2 regions of the Streptomyces sp. NPDC002092 genome follow, and region 1 is predicted to be linked to the other one. Evidence: riboswitches for the same ligand, from Rfam matches in the RefSeq annotation. Region 1 holds a riboswitch; the other holds the start of a gene.

Region 1 (7,856 bases):
CCGGCGATCTTGTACGGGTCGTACTTCTGGCCCTCGCCACCGGGGATCGACGGCGGGAGCATGTTGGTGCCGATGTCACCACCGGCGATCGGGCCACCGCGCGCGGTCTGCAGCGACACGTGGTCGGCGGCGTAGATCACGGCCTTGCGGCAGTCGATGTTGTCGAACGGCTTGACGCTCTGCGGGAAGACCGCGTAGCGGATGAAGCCGGAGACCGGGTTGTCGAGGTTGTCCTTGTGCTGCTTCAGGGCGATGGTGCGGCCCTGCGGGCCAAGACCCGTCTGGCTGGCGTCGATGTCGTAGTCGCCGTTGATCAGACGCTGGTCCATGTCGCTCTGGTTGGTGGAGATGTCCAGAGTGATCTTGTCCGGGTACGCCTTGCGGACCGGGTCCGAGGACGCCTTCCAGTTGGTGTTGCGCACCAGCACCAGCGACTTGCCCGGGCTGTACGACTCGAACTTGTACGGGCCGGAGGAGAACGGCTTCAGGCCGTACTTGGACTTGGTGTCCATGTCCTGGCGGACCGGCGAGGCCGAGACCATCGCCAGCACCTGCTTGAAGTCCGAGTTCGCCTTGGGCAGGTGGAAGACGATCGTCTTGGCGTCGGGCGTGTCGATCGCCTTCAGGCCGAGCTTGTCCTTCGAGGTGTCCTTGTAGGGACCCTTGTAGGTGTTGTTGGGGTCGAGCATCTGCTGCAGGTAGATCGGGCCGCCGGACAGGACGTCCTGCGCCCAGGTGCGCTCGATGCCGTACTTGATGTCCTGGGAGGTGATCGGCTTGCCGTCCTCCCAGGTGATCCCGTCACGCAGGTGGAAGGTGTACGTCTTGCCGTCGGACGAGACCTGACCGGCGTCCGTGGCGAGGTCGGGGGTGACCTCGGCGCCCGCGGCGCCCGGCTCGGTCTTGTAGGTGAGCAGCTGACGGCTGTAGTAGCGCGCGAAGTCCCACATGAAGCCGTAGTAACCACGCGTGGTGTCCCACGAGTCGGCGTCCTGCGAGGTGACGAACTTCAGCGTGCCGCCCTTCTTGACCTGATCGGCCTGGGCAACCTTGTTGTTCGCCGCGTCGAAGCCGGCCGCACCCGTCTTCGAACCGCCGCTGTCGCTGCCGCCGCCGCACGCCGCCATGGTCAGCATGCCGGCGACCGCGGCAGCAGCGGCCAACGCCTGCTTGCGCCGCCCTGAGGTGCGTTGGGTAGTCACGATCTCGGATCCTCCGGTTTTGATGAGAGACCCCGTGGGAGTACACACGGGACGCTTGGGGTACGGCAGTTCAGCGCGAGCCCTTCGGGTCGAGCGCGTCCCGCACGCCGTCGCCGAAGAGGTTGAAGGCCAGAACGGTGATGAAGATCGCCACGCCGGGGACGACCATGTACATGGGGTCCGAGTCGTAGTAGTCGATCGCGGTCGAGAGCATCTGCCCCCAGGAGGACGTGGGGGGCTTGACGCCCACGCCCAGGAAGCTGAGCGCCGCCTCGGTGAGGATGTTGGTGGGGATCATCATCGTCGTGTAGACGATGATCGGGGCGACGAGGTTGGGCAGCAGTTCCTTGAACAGGATGTAGAACCGCCCGGCACCCAGCGATCGGGCCGCCTCGACGTACTCGCGCTCACGCAGCGAGAGGGTCTGGCCGCGCACCACGCGTCCGATGTAGGGCCAGCCGAAGAAGCCGATGACCAGGATCATCACGAACACGCGCACGCTGGAGCCGCTCAGTCCGAGCATCTCGTTCGGCATGACGGAGACCAGCGCGATGATGAAGAGCAGCTGCGGGAAGGCCAGCAGGCCGTCCATGACGCGGCTGATGACCGAGTCGACCCAGCCGCCGAAGAAGCCGGCCAGGATGCCGAGGATCGTGCCGAGCACGACGGCGACGATCGCGGACAGGAAGCCGACCAGGAGCGAGATCCGGGCGCCGTAGAGGATGCGCGCGAAGATGTCGCGGCCGTTGACCGGCTCGACGCCCAGCCAGTGGGCGCCGCTGATGCCGCCGAGCGACCCCTTGGGGGTGCTGAACAGCGGGTCGATCAGGCTCTCGTGGTAGACGTCGGGGTCCTGCCCGTAGAGGCTGGTGATCACCGGTGCGAGCAGCGCCACCACGACGAGTACGAGCACGACGATGCCGCCTGTGAGGGCGAGTTTGTCCCTCTTCAGGCGCTCCCAGGCGATCCGGCCCAGGGAACGCCCCTGTACGGCCTTGTCGCCGGCGGTGGCGACCGCCGCTTCTTCGGCCGCGCTCGGGGCCGCTTCTGCGGTCGGCTCGTGCAATGGTGCCGTCATCTGGCAGGGACCCCTCTCAACCGGCGGTAGCCGGCCCGCACTTTGCCGCGGTGGCGGCGTGATCAGTCCGTCGTACACGGGGGCGAACCCCCCTGGAGCGGGAGTCTTCAACGCTTTGGCGATCTGTTGCCAGACTTGGCGGTGAAAGGATGCGTAAACGTGATGCGGGCTGGAGGGTTCCGTTATCCGGACACCGGGTAACGGCGGCCGGACAGGGATTATTTTGGACATACTCCACGGAAAAGGATCTTCCGGCCCGATCTACGCGCGCAGACCGACTCCCGGCCTGGTACGAACCAGGCCTGCGTCTCAGTATCCGCCATGCACCGGCGGGTACCCGTACCCGGCCGCCGGCGCCTGGGCCGGAGCGGCCGCGTGGGCCTCGCGGTCGTAGAACGGCCGGACGCTCGCCCGCATCCACAGCGCGACGGGGTCGTACTCGTCGGACATCGCCACCGTCGACACCGGCAGTCCGTCCGGGACGGCGCCGATGGACTGCTGCATCATCGCCCGCACCGAGTCCACCGCGGGCGGGCTGGTGTCGTACACGTCAAGGCCGATGGCGAGATACGGCGCCCCGAGCGCCGGCTGCACCCAGGCGCGGCGCAGCGAGCGGACGGCCGGGGTGCGGTGGGCGTTCTGTGCGAGCAGGGCGTAGAACTGCGGGATCTCGATCGCGGGTTCCGACATCCGCAGCGGGCCGGCCGCCTGGCGCTCCAGACCGGTGGCGATACGGCGCAGATCCAGCCAGGGGATGCCCACGCCCCCGCCCGGGGCGTGCGGATTGAGCCAGAGGCCGAAGTGGTCGGGGTAGAGGGTGCGGGCGACGTCGAGACCGTCGACCACCTCGTACGATCTGTTCCAGCCGCTGGCCGAGAGTTCCTGGGCGGAGGTGACGCACGGGGCGTAGCCGTGGCCGTCGACCTCCATGTTTCCGTACTGGGCGTCCGGGGAGCCCGCCTGGCCGTGCCACAGGAGCATCCAGACCTGGCCGGAGCCGGGGGTCGCGAGTGCGCGGAGGAGTGCCTCGTAGGCGTCGTAGCGCCCTGGCGTCACCTGGCGCAGCATGTTCTCGACCGTCCCGGTCGTGGTGCTGGCGCTCACGTGTGTGCCCCTTCTGTGGTTGCCCCGCGTATGCCAACAGCTTAAGCGCCCAGAAACTCGGGACCTGTTGTTCGTCGGCGAGTGCAGGTCGTGCGTGGCTTGTCGCGCAGTTCCCCGCGCCCCTTGAGGGCGGCTGCCCCTCGCGGCGCTCTACAGGTGGTCCCTCGTATAGAAAGGGCGTACCCGTTCCCGCATCCAGGTCGCCACCGGGTCGTCCGTCACGTCCAGGAGGACCAGGTTGACGGGCCACTGGGTGGGGATTTGGGTGATGGCCCGGCTCAGGGCCTCCAGGGGGAGGGCTCTGATGTCGCCCTCCCGCTGGGAGAGTTCGACGCCCACGAACATCACCGGGTCCGCCGTCTCGATGGCGGCGAGGCAGCGGCGGGCGGTGACGACCACTCCTGTCCCGGCGAACTCGGCGGAGGCCGCGGCGAGGAAGTCGATCGGGTCGTCCTGCCAGTCCGGCTCGAAGAGCTTGACCCGGCCGCCGGTTGCGGGGCCGTCCAGCGGGGTGCGGCCCACGCGGCACAGTTCGGCGACGGCGGGCGGCGGGAGCGGGATGCCGACCACGCCGTCCGGGTTCACCGCGAGGCCGACCTGCGGGGGCAGTCCGCGGGCGAACTCGACGGCCGGGGCGATCGTGTACGACATGTGGGAGCCGACCACCTGCCGGAACTGCTCCTCGGAGCTGAAGACCGGCACATAGGCCTGGCCCTCGATCTCCAGCGTGGGCAGGTCGAGGGGGCCGCTGTTCAGGTCGCCGCCGTTCGGCAGCGGCACCCAGACGAAGCTGCGGCCGAGCACCTCCAGGATCCGGCCGCCCGCCGAGGGGATGCCGAGGGAGGCCGACAGCACCTCCTCCAGCTCGTTGCCGGGCCATCCGCCGTGCGGATGGGGGTGCGCCTGCAAGGGAAAGTCCGCGGGAAGATCCGCTGCGAAGTCCATCTGTGTCCGACCGCCTGCTGAGAACCACTGCTGTGGCTGGAAAGGCTAGCGGGTGGGAGGGACAAAGGGGTTGGGCCGTGCGTCACCCCGTGAAACCGATTCTGCGCAGGACGTCCGCGGCGTCCCGGTCCAGCAGCACCGCCGAGCCGACGCCCTCGGGCAGGTCGCCCCGCTCGACCGCGCGGATCAGCCGGGCCGCTGCCGTGCGGTGGCGCAGGAAGGCGTAGCGCGAGACGCCGCGGCCGCGCTCGCGCTGGCCCTCCAGAGCCGTGCCGGGCGTGACGTCGAGCAGCAGCAGATGCAGGGTGCCGCCGCGGCGCCGGGCCTCGCGGGCCAGCCAGCCGCGCACCCAGGCCTGCGTACCGCAGTCGTGCACGACGACCCCTTCGCCGCTGCGCAGGGCGCGGCGCAGTCCCGCGTAGTGGGCGAGGCGGACGAGGGGCCGGTAGAGCGCGTAGGGCAGGAAGCGGGGCGTGCGGGCCTCCCAGCGGTCGCGGGCGTCCTGGGAGTCGATGCGGATGCCGCGGACGGCGCGCTCCATCAGCGTGGACTTGCCGCTGCCGGGCAGGCCGGTGACCACCACCAGGTCACGGGGGCCGAAGAGCAGGGCGTGCGGGCTGTACCCCGAGCGGTCGCGCAGATCGCGGACCACGGGTGCCGTGGGGGTCCCCCCGCGCGAGCGCAGCCGAGCATGGGGGAAGGCACCGCACGCGTCCTGGGCCGGGGCCGTGGGCTGCTTGGGCAGCGCGACGGCCGAGGTCGTGGCGTACACCGTGGTCCTGTTCACCGTGATCGTCCTTCCTGGGGGTCAGGAAAGCTTCTCCCCACTCTTTGTAAAGGGAAGGTAATGCACGGCGTCTCGTGGTTGTGTTCGGTTCCGGCCACAGCCCGGTCACAAAGAGGAGGTGCCGAAGAGGCGGTGCCGAGGAGGAGGGGGCGCGTGCAATGATGTGCGCGCAACTGCATACCGGCCGTTTGAATCCGCGCGGGAGAGTCCTGGCAGCCGAGTCTGCCGGGCGCCGAAGGAGCAAGTCCCTCCCTTGAATCTCTCAGGCCCCGTTACCGCGCGGGCGAGGCACATCTGAAAAGCGGGCCACCGGATCCGGTGGCCCCACCCAAGGTGCAAGCCATGACTTCATGGCGAACCTCTCAGGTTCCGATGACAGATGGGGAGGAACGACCTCGCCCGTCATGCACTCTGCCTGGGAGACGACCGTCCGATGAGCAGCACCGAACCCCGTCACACCGCGCTCGATGCTCTGCATCGCTCGCTCGGCGCGACGATGACCGACTTCGCCGGCTGGGACATGCCCCTGCGCTACGGCTCCGAGCGCGACGAGCACCTCGCCGTGCGGACGAAGGCCGGGCTCTTCGATCTCTCCCACATGGGCGAGATCACCGTGACCGGCCCGCAGGCCGCACAGCTCCTGAACTTCGCCCTGGTCGGCAACATCGCCTCCGTCGGCGTCGGCCGGGCCCGCTACACGATGATCTGCCGGGCCGACGGCGGCATCCTCGACGACCTGATCGTCTACCGGCTCGCCGACAGCGAGTACATGGTCGTCGCCAACGCCTCCAACGCGCAGGTGGTGCTGGACGCGCTGGTGGAGCGTTCGGCCGGCTTCGACGCCGAGGTGCGCGACGACCGGGACAGCTACGCGCTGATCGCCGTGCAGGGCCCCGAGTCCCCCGGCATCCTGAAGTCGCTCACCGACGCCGATCTCGACGGCCTCAAGTACTACGCCGGCCTGCCCGGCACCGTCGCCGGCGTCCCCGCCCTCATCGCGCGCACCGGCTACACCGGCGAGGACGGCTTCGAGCTGTTCGTCGCCCCCGGTGACGCCGAGAAGCTGTGGCAGGCGCTGACCGACGCCGGAGCGCCTGTCGGGCTGGTGCCCTGCGGGCTGTCCTGCCGGGACACCCTGCGCCTGGAGGCGGGCATGCCGCTGTACGGGCATGAACTGTCCACCTCGCTCACGCCGTTCGACGCCGGGCTCGGCCGGGTGGTGAAGTTCGAGAAGGAGGGCGACTTCGTGGGGCGCAAGGCGCTCCAGGAGGCGGCCGCCAGGGCTGCGGAGAACCCGCCGCGCGTCCTCGTCGGCCTGGTCGCCGAGGGCCGTCGGGTCCCGCGCGCCGGGTACGCCGTCGTCGCGGGCGGCGAGGTGATCGGCGAGGTCACCTCCGGTGCCCCCTCCCCCACGCTGGGCAAGCCGATCGCGATGGCCTACGTCGACGCGGCGCATGCGGCGCCGGGCACCGAGGGTGTCGGCGTGGACATCCGGGGCAGTCACGAGCCGTACGAGGTCGTGGCGCTGCCGTTCTACAAGCGGCAGAAGTAGACACTGACCGAGACTGGGCGAGGGGGCTCCGTCCCCGGACGTGACCCCGCGCACATTTTCGCTGCTCACATGCGTTTTCCGCACTCCCCCCTTCATCAGCACTCCACCGCGTACAGGAGAATTCAGGCCATGAGCAACCCCCAGCAGCTGCGTTACAGCAAGGAGCACGAGTGGCTGTCGGCCGCCGAGGACGGCGTCTCGACGGTCGGCATCACGGAGTTCGCGGCCAACGCGCTCGGCGATGTCGTCTACGCCCAGCTTCCCGAGGTGGGCTCCGCCGTGACCGCGGGTGAGACCTGCGGCGAGCTGGAGTCGACCAAGTCGGTCAGCGACCTGTACTCCCCCGTCACCGGTGAGGTCACCGAGATCAACGAGGACGTGGTGAACGACCCGTCCCTGGTCAACTCGGCTCCCTTCGAGGGAGGTTGGCTCTTCAAGGTCCGCGTCACGGAGGAGCCGGCCGACCTGCTCTCCGCCGACGAGTACACCGCCCAGAACGCCGGCTGAGGAGCCGTAGACGCATGTCCGTACTGAACACGCCCCTGCATGAGCTCGACCCGGAGATCGCCGCCGCGGTCGACGCCGAGCTGCACCGCCAGCAGTCCACCCTCGAGATGATCGCCTCGGAGAACTTCGCGCCGCTCGCGGTGATGGAGGCCCAGGGCTCGGTCCTGACCAACAAGTACGCCGAGGGCTACCCGGGCCGGCGCTACTACGGCGGCTGCGAGCACGTCGATGTCGCCGAGCAGATCGCCATCGACCGGCTCAAGGAGCTGTTCGGCGCCGAGTACGCCAACGTGCAGCCGCACTCGGGTGCCTCCGCCAACCAGGCCGCGCTGTTCGCGCTGGCCCAGCCCGGCGACACCATCCTGGGCCTGGACCTGGCGCACGGCGGGCACCTGACCCACGGGATGCGGCTGAACTTCTCCGGCAAGCAGTTCAACGTGGTCGCCTACCACGTGGACGACTCCGGTCTGGTCGACATGGCCGAGGTGGAGCGGCTGGCCAAGGAGCACCGCCCCAAGGTGATCATCGCCGGCTGGTCGGCCTACCCGAGGCAGCTGGACTTCGCGGAGTTCCGCCGGATCGCGGACGAGGTCGGCGCCTACCTGTGGGTGGACATGGCGCACTTCGCGGGGCTGGTGGCCGCCGGGCTGCACCCCAACCCGGTCGAGCACGCCGACGTGG
Region 2 (7,856 bases), on a different contig from region 1:
CTCGCCTATCTCTCGCACGAGTACCTGGGCAACGCCTTCGGCACGGTCTACGACATCTCGACCATCGCCATCCTCTGGTTCGCCGGCGCCTCCGCCATGGCCGGCCTGCTCAACCTGATGCCCCGCTATCTGCCCCGCTACGGCATGGCCCCGCACTGGGCCCGCGCCGTGCGCCCGATGGTCATCGTCTTCACCCTGATCGGCTTCCTGGTCACCTGGATCTTCAACGCCGACGTCGACGCCCAGGGCGGCGCCTACGCCACCGGCGTCCTGGTGCTGATGTCCTCGGCCGCGATCGCGGTGACCATCGCCGCCCACCGTGCCGGGCAACGGGGCTGGACCATCGGCTTCGGAGTCGTCTCGGCGGTCCTCCTCTACGTCACCGTCGCCAACGTCATCGAGCGCCCGGACGGCGTCAAGATCGGCGCCTGCTTCATCGCCGGCATCATCCTGGTCTCCCTGCTCTCCCGGCTGGCCCGCGCCTTCGAGCTCCGCGTGACCAGCGTGACGCTGGACGACATGGCGGAACGATTCATCCGGGACATGGCCAGCCGCAAGATCCGCTTCATCGCCAACGAGCCGGACCAGCGGGACAAGGCCGAGTACCGCGACAAGATCGAGCAGATCCAGAACGACAACGACATCCCCGGCGAGGACTTCGTCTTCGTCGAGGTCACGGTCGTCGACCCCTCCGAGTTCGAAGCGGGTCTGACGGTGCGCGGCGAGGTCCTGCACGACCGCTACCGGGTGCTGACCCTGGAGTCCTCCTCCATCCCGAACGCGCTGGCCGCCCTGCTCCTGCACGTCCGCGACACCACCCGGTGCACCCCGCACATCTACTTCGAGTGGACCGAGGGCAACCCCTTCGCCAACTTCCTGCGCTTCTTCCTCTTCGGCCAGGGCGAGGTCGCCCCGGTCACCCGAGAGGTACTGCGCGAAGCAGAACCGGACCGCATCCGCAGGCCTCGCGTCCACACGGGCTGACACGGGTCTGTGTCCCTGTACGACTGCGGGGCCCAGCTGCCCTGAAGGACGCCCGAGCTCCTTGCGTGCCCTCATGGAGGCGCCCTGAAGGGGCGCGGGGCTGTGTCGATGTGCTGCGGCTCCGCCGCGCGGGGGCGACCAGCCACGACGGCGCCGCACACGATCACGGACCCGGTACTCGGGGCCTCGGGCGTCTCCTCAGCAACCCACGCCGCTGCCGACGCACCACCACCTGACCGAAGTTCATACGGCCATGGATCTCGACGCGCAACTCCACGGGCACGCCCGGGCCGGCCCCCGACCGGTTCTTGACGCCCCCGTACTCCAGCACCAGCGAGTCGGTGTCCACCACGACGCCCGGGCGGGTCAGCAGCTTCAGTGCACCTCCGCGCAGGTCCACTTCGATGTGCAGGGTGTCGTGCGTGATCACCGCGTCCGTGAAGTCGAGCGTCACCTCGCCCCACTCCGAGTCGATCTCCAGCCACCGCGGCACCACCCAGCCGCCACCGCGCCGCGCGGAAGCACCGCGTTGCTCGATGCGGTCGACGTCCTTGCCGGCGGCCTCCGCGGCCGATCCAGGCAGGTCCACCGTCAGAACGGCGAGTTCGCCCAGACCCCCATCCACCAGCACCCGTTCCCGGCCCTATCGTGACCGCATGCAGAGCTACACCATCGGCCAGGCCGCACGACTGCTCGGCGTGAGTCCGGACACCGCACGCCGCTGGGCCGACGCCGGCCGGGTGGCGACCCATCGCGACGAGGGCGGCCGACGGCTCATCGACGGCCGGGACCTGGCCGCCTTCTCCGTGGAACTCGCCAAGGCGGGCAGCGCCGAGGAGGAGACCTCCTACACCTCGGTCCGCAACGCCTTCCCCGGCATCGTCACCGCGATCAAGCTCGGCGACGTGGCGGCCCAGGTCGAGATCCAGGCCGGCCCGCACCGCCTGGTCTCACTACTGACCCGCGAGGCCGTGGAGGAGCTCGGCCTCGAGGTCGGTATGGAGGCCACTGCCCGCGTGAAGTCGACCAACGTGCACATCGACCGCACCTGACCCAGGACGACTCCCCTACGGCGAGCCCCGGCTCATGCGATTCCGCACCCGGCCGCCACGGCCCGGGCGACGGCCAGGGCGACGGCCAGGGCGACGCAGACACGCGCGTACCCGGCATAACACCCCCCTGGGGCTACGGTGGGCCCGGGCACAAAGCCCTCGATCCCCCACCCCCTGCGAGGCGTTCCCCATGAGCCCCCTGAGCCTGAGCATCCGCAACCAGATCCCCGGAACGGTCACCGCCATCACCCCGGGCGAGGTCATGGCCACCGTCAAGGTCCGCCTCACCGGCGGTCAGGACATCACCGCGGCGATCACCCTCGAGTCCGCCGAGGAACTCGGCCTCGCCGCGGGCACCGCCGTACGCGCCCTGGTGAAGTCGACGGAGGTCTCCCTGGCGACCGCCCCGGTCGAGGGCCTGTCCATCCGCAACCAACTGCCGGGCACGGTCACCCACGTGACCACCGGCGGAGCGATGGCCTCCGTGAAGATCGCCGTGGACGGCGGCGAACTGACCTCCGCGATCACCAAGGACGCCGTCACGGACCTCGCCCTGACCGCCGGCACACCCGTCGTGGCCCTGATCAAGTCGACGGAGATCTCACTCGCGACGGCGTAACGGGAAAGGGCCCCGCCGCAGCGGGGCCCTCCTCCACGACCACTGCCTCAGTCGTCGTACGCGTCCAGCGGCGGGCACGAGCACACCAGGTTCCGGTCACCGAAGGCCTGGTCGATCCGGCGCACCGGCGGCCAGTACTTGTCGGCGGCCGACACCCCGGCCGGGAAGACGGCCTCCTCACGCGAATACGCGTGCTCCCAGTCCCCACCGAGCGCGGCCGCGGTGTGCGGCGCACCCCTCAGCGGGTTGTCCTCGGCCGGCCACTCGCCCGCCCCGACCTTCTCGATCTCCGCACGGATGGCGATCATCGCCTCGCAGAACCGGTCCAGCTCGATCAGATCCTCGGACTCGGTCGGCTCGATCATCAGCGTGCCGGCCACCGGGAACGACATCGTCGGCGCGTGGAAGCCGTAGTCGATGAGCCGCTTGGCCACGTCGTCGACGCTCACACCGGTCGCCTTGGTCAGCGGCCGCAGATCGATGATGCACTCGTGCGCGACCAGCCCGCCCGGGCCGGTGTAGAGCACGGGGTAGTGCGGCTCCAGCCGCTTGGCGATGTAGTTGGCGCTCAGCACGGCCACCTGCGTGGCCCGCTTCAGCCCCTCGCCGCCCATGAGCCGGACGTACGCCCACGAGATCGGCAGGATGCCCGCGGAGCCCCAGGGAGCCGCGGAGATCGGCCCGACGCCCGTCGCCGGTCCTGCGGCCGGCTGCATCGGGTGGTTCGGCAGATACGGCGCCAGGTGCGCCCGCACACCGACCGGTCCGACGCCCGGCCCGCCGCCGCCGTGCGGGATGCAGAAGGTCTTGTGCAGGTTGAGGTGCGAGACGTCACCGCCGAAGTGCCCCGGCTTGGCGAGCCCCACAAGGGCGTTGAGGTTGGCGCCGTCGACGTACACCTGCCCGCCGGCCTCGTGCACCTGCGCGCAGATGTCGGCGACATGCTCCTCGAACACACCGTGCGTGGAGGGGTACGTGATCATCAGCACCGACAGCTCGTCGCGGTACTGCTCGATCTTCGCCCGCAGGTCCTCGATGTCGATCTCGCCGTCCTCGGCGGTCTTCACGACGACGACCTTCATCCCGGCCATCACTGCGCTGGCGGCGTTCGTACCGTGCGCGGACGACGGAATCAGACACACGGTCCGCTGTTCGTCCCCGTTGGCCCGGTGATATCCGCGTACGGCGAGCAGTCCGGCCAGCTCGCCCTGCGATCCGGCGTTGGGCTGCAGGGACACCTTGTCGTACCCGGTGACCTCGGCGAGCCGCTCCTCCAGCTCACGGATGAGGGTGAGGTAGCCCTGCGCCTGCTGGGCCGGCGCGAAGGGGTGCAGCTGCCCGAACTCGGGCCAGGTGACCGGCTCCATCTCGGTGGTCGCGTTGAGCTTCATGGTGCAGGAGCCCAGCGGGATCATGCCCCGGTCGAGCGCGTAGTCACGGTCGGCGAGCCTGCGCAGGTAGCGCAGCATCGCGGTCTCGGAGCGGTGCTCCTGGAAGACCGGGTGGGTGAGGTAGTCGTCGGTGCGCAGCAGTCCTGCGGGCAGGCAGTCCTCGGTCGCCGCGTCCAGCGCCTCGATGTCGCCCTCGACCCCGAACGCGGTCCACACGGCGCCCAGTTGGGCCCGTGCGGTGGTCTCGTCGCAGGCGATCGACACGTGGTCGGCGTCGACCAGGTGAAGGTTGACTCCGTTCTCACGAGCGGAGGCCAGCACCTCGGCGGCGCGGCCCGGCACCCGCACGGTGAGCGTGTCGAAGTAGGAGCCGTGCACGACCTCGACCCCACCGGCCTGAAGGCCCGCGGCAAGGATGGTGGCGTACCGGTGGGTGCGCCGCGCGATCGCCTTGAGCCCCTCAGGGCCGTGGTACACGGCGTACATCCCCGCCATGACGGCGAGCAGCACCTGGGCCGTGCAGATGTTGCTGGTGGCCTTCTCCCGCCGGATGTGCTGCTCCCGCGTCTGCAGCGCGAGCCGGTAGGCCTTGTGCCCGTCGGCATCCACGGAGACGCCCACCAGCCGGCCGGGCAGGCTGCGCGCGAACTTCTCGTGCACCGCCATGTAGCCCGCGTGCGGCCCGCCGAAGCCCATCGGCACACCGAAGCGCTGGGTGGTCCCGACCGCGATGTCCGCGCCGAGCTCCCCGGGCGACTTCAGCAGCGTCAGCGCCAGCAGGTCGGCGGCGACAGTGACGAGCGCACCGAGCTCGTGCGCCTGGTCGATGAGCGGCTTGATGTCGCGTACGACGCCGGAGGCGCCGGGGTACTGGACGAGTACGCCGTTGATCTCCCGCCCGGCGACCTCGGCCGGAATGCCGTCGCCGAGGTCGGCGACCACGACCTCCACACCCGTCGGCTCGGCACGGGTCTCGATCACGGCGATGGTCTGCGGCAGCACGTCCGCGTCGATCAGGAACAGGCCCTTCTTGTTCCTGCCCATGCGCCGGGACAGCGCCATCGCCTCGGCGGCGGCCGTCCCCTCGTCGAGCAGCGAGGCACCGGAGGTGGGCAGCCCGGTCAGGTCGGCGACCATGGTCTGGAAATTGAGCAGGGCCTCGAGCCGCCCCTGGGAGATCTCGGGCTGGTAGGGCGTGTAGGCCGTGTACCAGGCCGGGTTCTCCATCACATTGCGCAGGATGACGGGCGGAGTGAAGGTCCCGTAGTACCCGAGCCCGATCATGGAGTCGAGCACCTGGTTCCGGTCGGCGAGCGACCGCAGCTCGGCCAGCACCTCGGCCTCGGTACGCGCACCCGGGAGCTCCAGCGCATCCGAGTTCTTGATCACATCCGGCACCGCGGCGGCGGTCAGCTCGTCCAGCGAGCCATATCCGACATGTGCGAGCATCTTGGCCCGCGCCTCGTGATCAGGCCCGATATGGCGCTGCTCGAACGGGATTCCCTGTTCGAGCTCGGAGAGCGGAATGCGATGGGCGGTCATTGCGGAGGCCTCCTGGTCTGACACGACCTTCGAGGGGCACCACGGCACGGGTACCCGGACGGCCTCCCCCTCTGTCATCTCAACCTGAGAGCTTCACCGGGACACCCGAGGGCGCCCGGCTTTCACCGTCGGTGAGAGCGGAAGCCATCGACACCCGCCCTGCTTTCCAGAGTGACCTCGTCCGCGCGGTACGTGGGCCTGAGAGATTCCGGGGAGGATTTGCTCCTTCGGCGCCTCCGATGATGTCTGGAGGACTCTCCCGCACGGGGTCAGCAGCCGCTGTCAGCCTACCAGCGAGCACACCATCCGATCGTTCGAGTGGCCGCCATCACCAATCTGCTCTTTTGTAGTGCTTACGGATGAGTTGCGACCAAGTGGAGGGCCCGTGCAGACCGACATCGATCCGCGCAACCTGATCGGCCGCAAGGCGTTCGACCGCAACGGCACCAAGCTCGGCACCATCGACGAGGTCTACCTCGACGACGCGACCGGCGTGCCGGAGTGGGCGGCCATACGCACCGGCCTGTTCTCCCGGGACGCATTCGTCCCCCTGGAACCCAGCGAACTGATCGAAGGCACCCTCCACGTCCCCTTCGACCGGTCCCTCATCAAGGACGCCCCCGACTTCGGCGTCGGCCGCCACCTCTCCCCCGAACAGGAGCTTCAGCTCTACCACCACTACGGCCTGGACCTCCCCGCTCCGTCCCCCTTCCCGGACCATGACTTCGGCAAGCTCGCGGGCACGGAGGACGCGGACGCCTAGGCCCGTCGCCTGGATCGCCCCGGCCCCCGCGCGGACCAGCGCCCTCCCCCGTCAGGCGCCGACTTCGTGCACGGAGGCTCCGGGTCTCGCCGCCACCAACGGCAACGGGTCCGCCGGCTCCAGCTCAGGATCATCGGTGCGAAACGTCCGCACCCGCCCGGGCTCCGAATCCGGCGTCTCGAACCGCACGGTCACCCGCCCGAGCCCGCTTCCCTGCACCCACCCGTGCCCGAACTCGGCATGCCGCACATCGTGCCCGGCCGGCCACCGCCGTTCGACAACCACCTTCTGCTCCTCGGCGGGCTCCTCGTCCGCTTCGTCCGCCAGATGTTCCGCGCCGTCCCCCGCGGCCTGCGCGAACAGATCCTCCTGCGTGTAGTCGGCCAGCCCGCTCACCCCGACCCCCAGCAACCGCACACCCCCTGTCGTGTCCACCGAGTCCAGCAGCCGGGCGGCAGCCTCCCGCACCACCGCCGGATCGTCCGTGGGCCCGCGCAGCGTCTCGGAACGAGTCAGCGTCGAGAAGTCGTAGCGCCGCACCTTCAGCACGATGGTCCGCCCCGAAAGACCCGCACCTCGCAGCCGCCGCACACACCGGTCGGCCAGCCGCTGCACCTCCAGCCCCACCCTCACCCGGTCGTGGATGTCCACGTCGTACGTGTCCTCGACCGATACCGACTTGGCCTCCCGCTCGGCCACCACGGGCCGGTCGTCGTGCGCCAGCGCCATGGCGTACAACGCGTGTCCATGGGCCTTTCCCAGCAGCCGGACGAGCTCGTCCTCACCGGCCTCGGCGATCTCGTCGACCGTGGTGATGCCGGCCCGCCGCAGATGGTCCCCCGTGGCCGGCCCCACCCCCGGCAGCATCCGCACCGACATCGGTCCGAGCTTGGCCCGCTCGGTCCCGGGCTCGACCAGCACCAGCCCGTTCGGCTTGGCCTCCTCGGAGGCGATCTTCGCGAGCATCTTGCAGGCGGCGAGGCCCACGGACCCGGTGAGCCCCGTGTCCGCCCGTATGTCGGCGCGCAGCTTCTCCCCCACCAGCCGCGCCGACGCCGCGTCCCAGGCCGCCTCCCCGGCCTCCAGGTCCACGAAGGCCTCATCCAGGCTCAGGGGCTCCACCAGAGGCGACAGCGAGTGCAGCAGGCCCATGACCTGCTCGCTGATCGACCGGTAGAACCCGAAGCGCGGCACCAGATACGCGGCGTTCGGTGCCAGCCGCCGCGCCTGCGCCATCGGCATGGCCGACCGCACCCCGAAGACCCGTGCCTCGTACGAAGCGGTGGCGACCACCCCGCGCGGCCCGAGCCCACCCACGATCACGGCCTTCCCTCGCAGACTCGGCTTGGATGCCTGCTCCGCCGAGGCGTAGAAGGCATCCATGTCGAGATGCAGGATGGTGGGCGCGTTTCTCACATCTCCGATGCTGCCCTACGCCACTGACAATGCCGCCCTACGACCGCCGAAGGGCTCTCAGAAGCCGCAGAGAACGCGGTCAGACCGCC

Evidence for each region. Region 1 has a riboswitch for glycine ahead of gcvT (glycine cleavage system aminomethyltransferase GcvT). Riboswitches for the same ligand answer to the same signal wherever they lie in the genome.
Region 2: linked by a shared signal. The riboswitch ahead of gcvP (aminomethyl-transferring glycine dehydrogenase) and the one ahead of gcvT (glycine cleavage system aminomethyltransferase GcvT) in region 1 are both predicted to bind glycine.

Annotation. Positions count from the first base shown of each region.
Region 1 covers NZ_JBSFDG010000028.1:46,390-54,245, reverse strand. The annotation lists gene ACWCRD_RS40950 (ABC transporter substrate-binding protein) at 1-1,202, opposite strand, end outside; gene ACWCRD_RS40945 (ABC transporter permease) at 1,273-2,280, opposite strand; gene ACWCRD_RS40940 (enhanced serine sensitivity protein SseB C-terminal domain-containing protein) at 2,590-3,384, opposite strand; gene ACWCRD_RS40935 (enhanced serine sensitivity protein SseB) at 3,535-4,329, opposite strand; gene ACWCRD_RS40930 (AAA family ATPase) at 4,412-5,116, opposite strand; glycine riboswitch at 5,306-5,404, shown strand; glycine riboswitch at 5,405-5,505, shown strand; gene gcvT (glycine cleavage system aminomethyltransferase GcvT) at 5,550-6,668, shown strand; gene gcvH (glycine cleavage system protein GcvH) at 6,798-7,175, shown strand; gene glyA (serine hydroxymethyltransferase) at 7,190-7,856, shown strand, end outside.
Region 2 covers NZ_JBSFDG010000017.1:8,810-16,665, reverse strand. The annotation lists gene ACWCRD_RS33580 (amino acid transporter) at 1-984, shown strand, start outside; gene ACWCRD_RS33575 (hypothetical protein) at 1,148-1,609, opposite strand; gene ACWCRD_RS33570 (TOBE domain-containing protein) at 1,641-2,036, shown strand; gene ACWCRD_RS33565 (TOBE domain-containing protein) at 2,236-2,655, shown strand; gene gcvP (aminomethyl-transferring glycine dehydrogenase) at 2,703-5,588, opposite strand; glycine riboswitch at 5,765-5,860, opposite strand; gene ACWCRD_RS33555 (PRC-barrel domain-containing protein) at 5,974-6,351, shown strand; gene ACWCRD_RS33550 (DNA polymerase IV) at 6,403-7,767, opposite strand; gene ACWCRD_RS33545 (MerR family transcriptional regulator) at 7,847-7,856, opposite strand, start outside.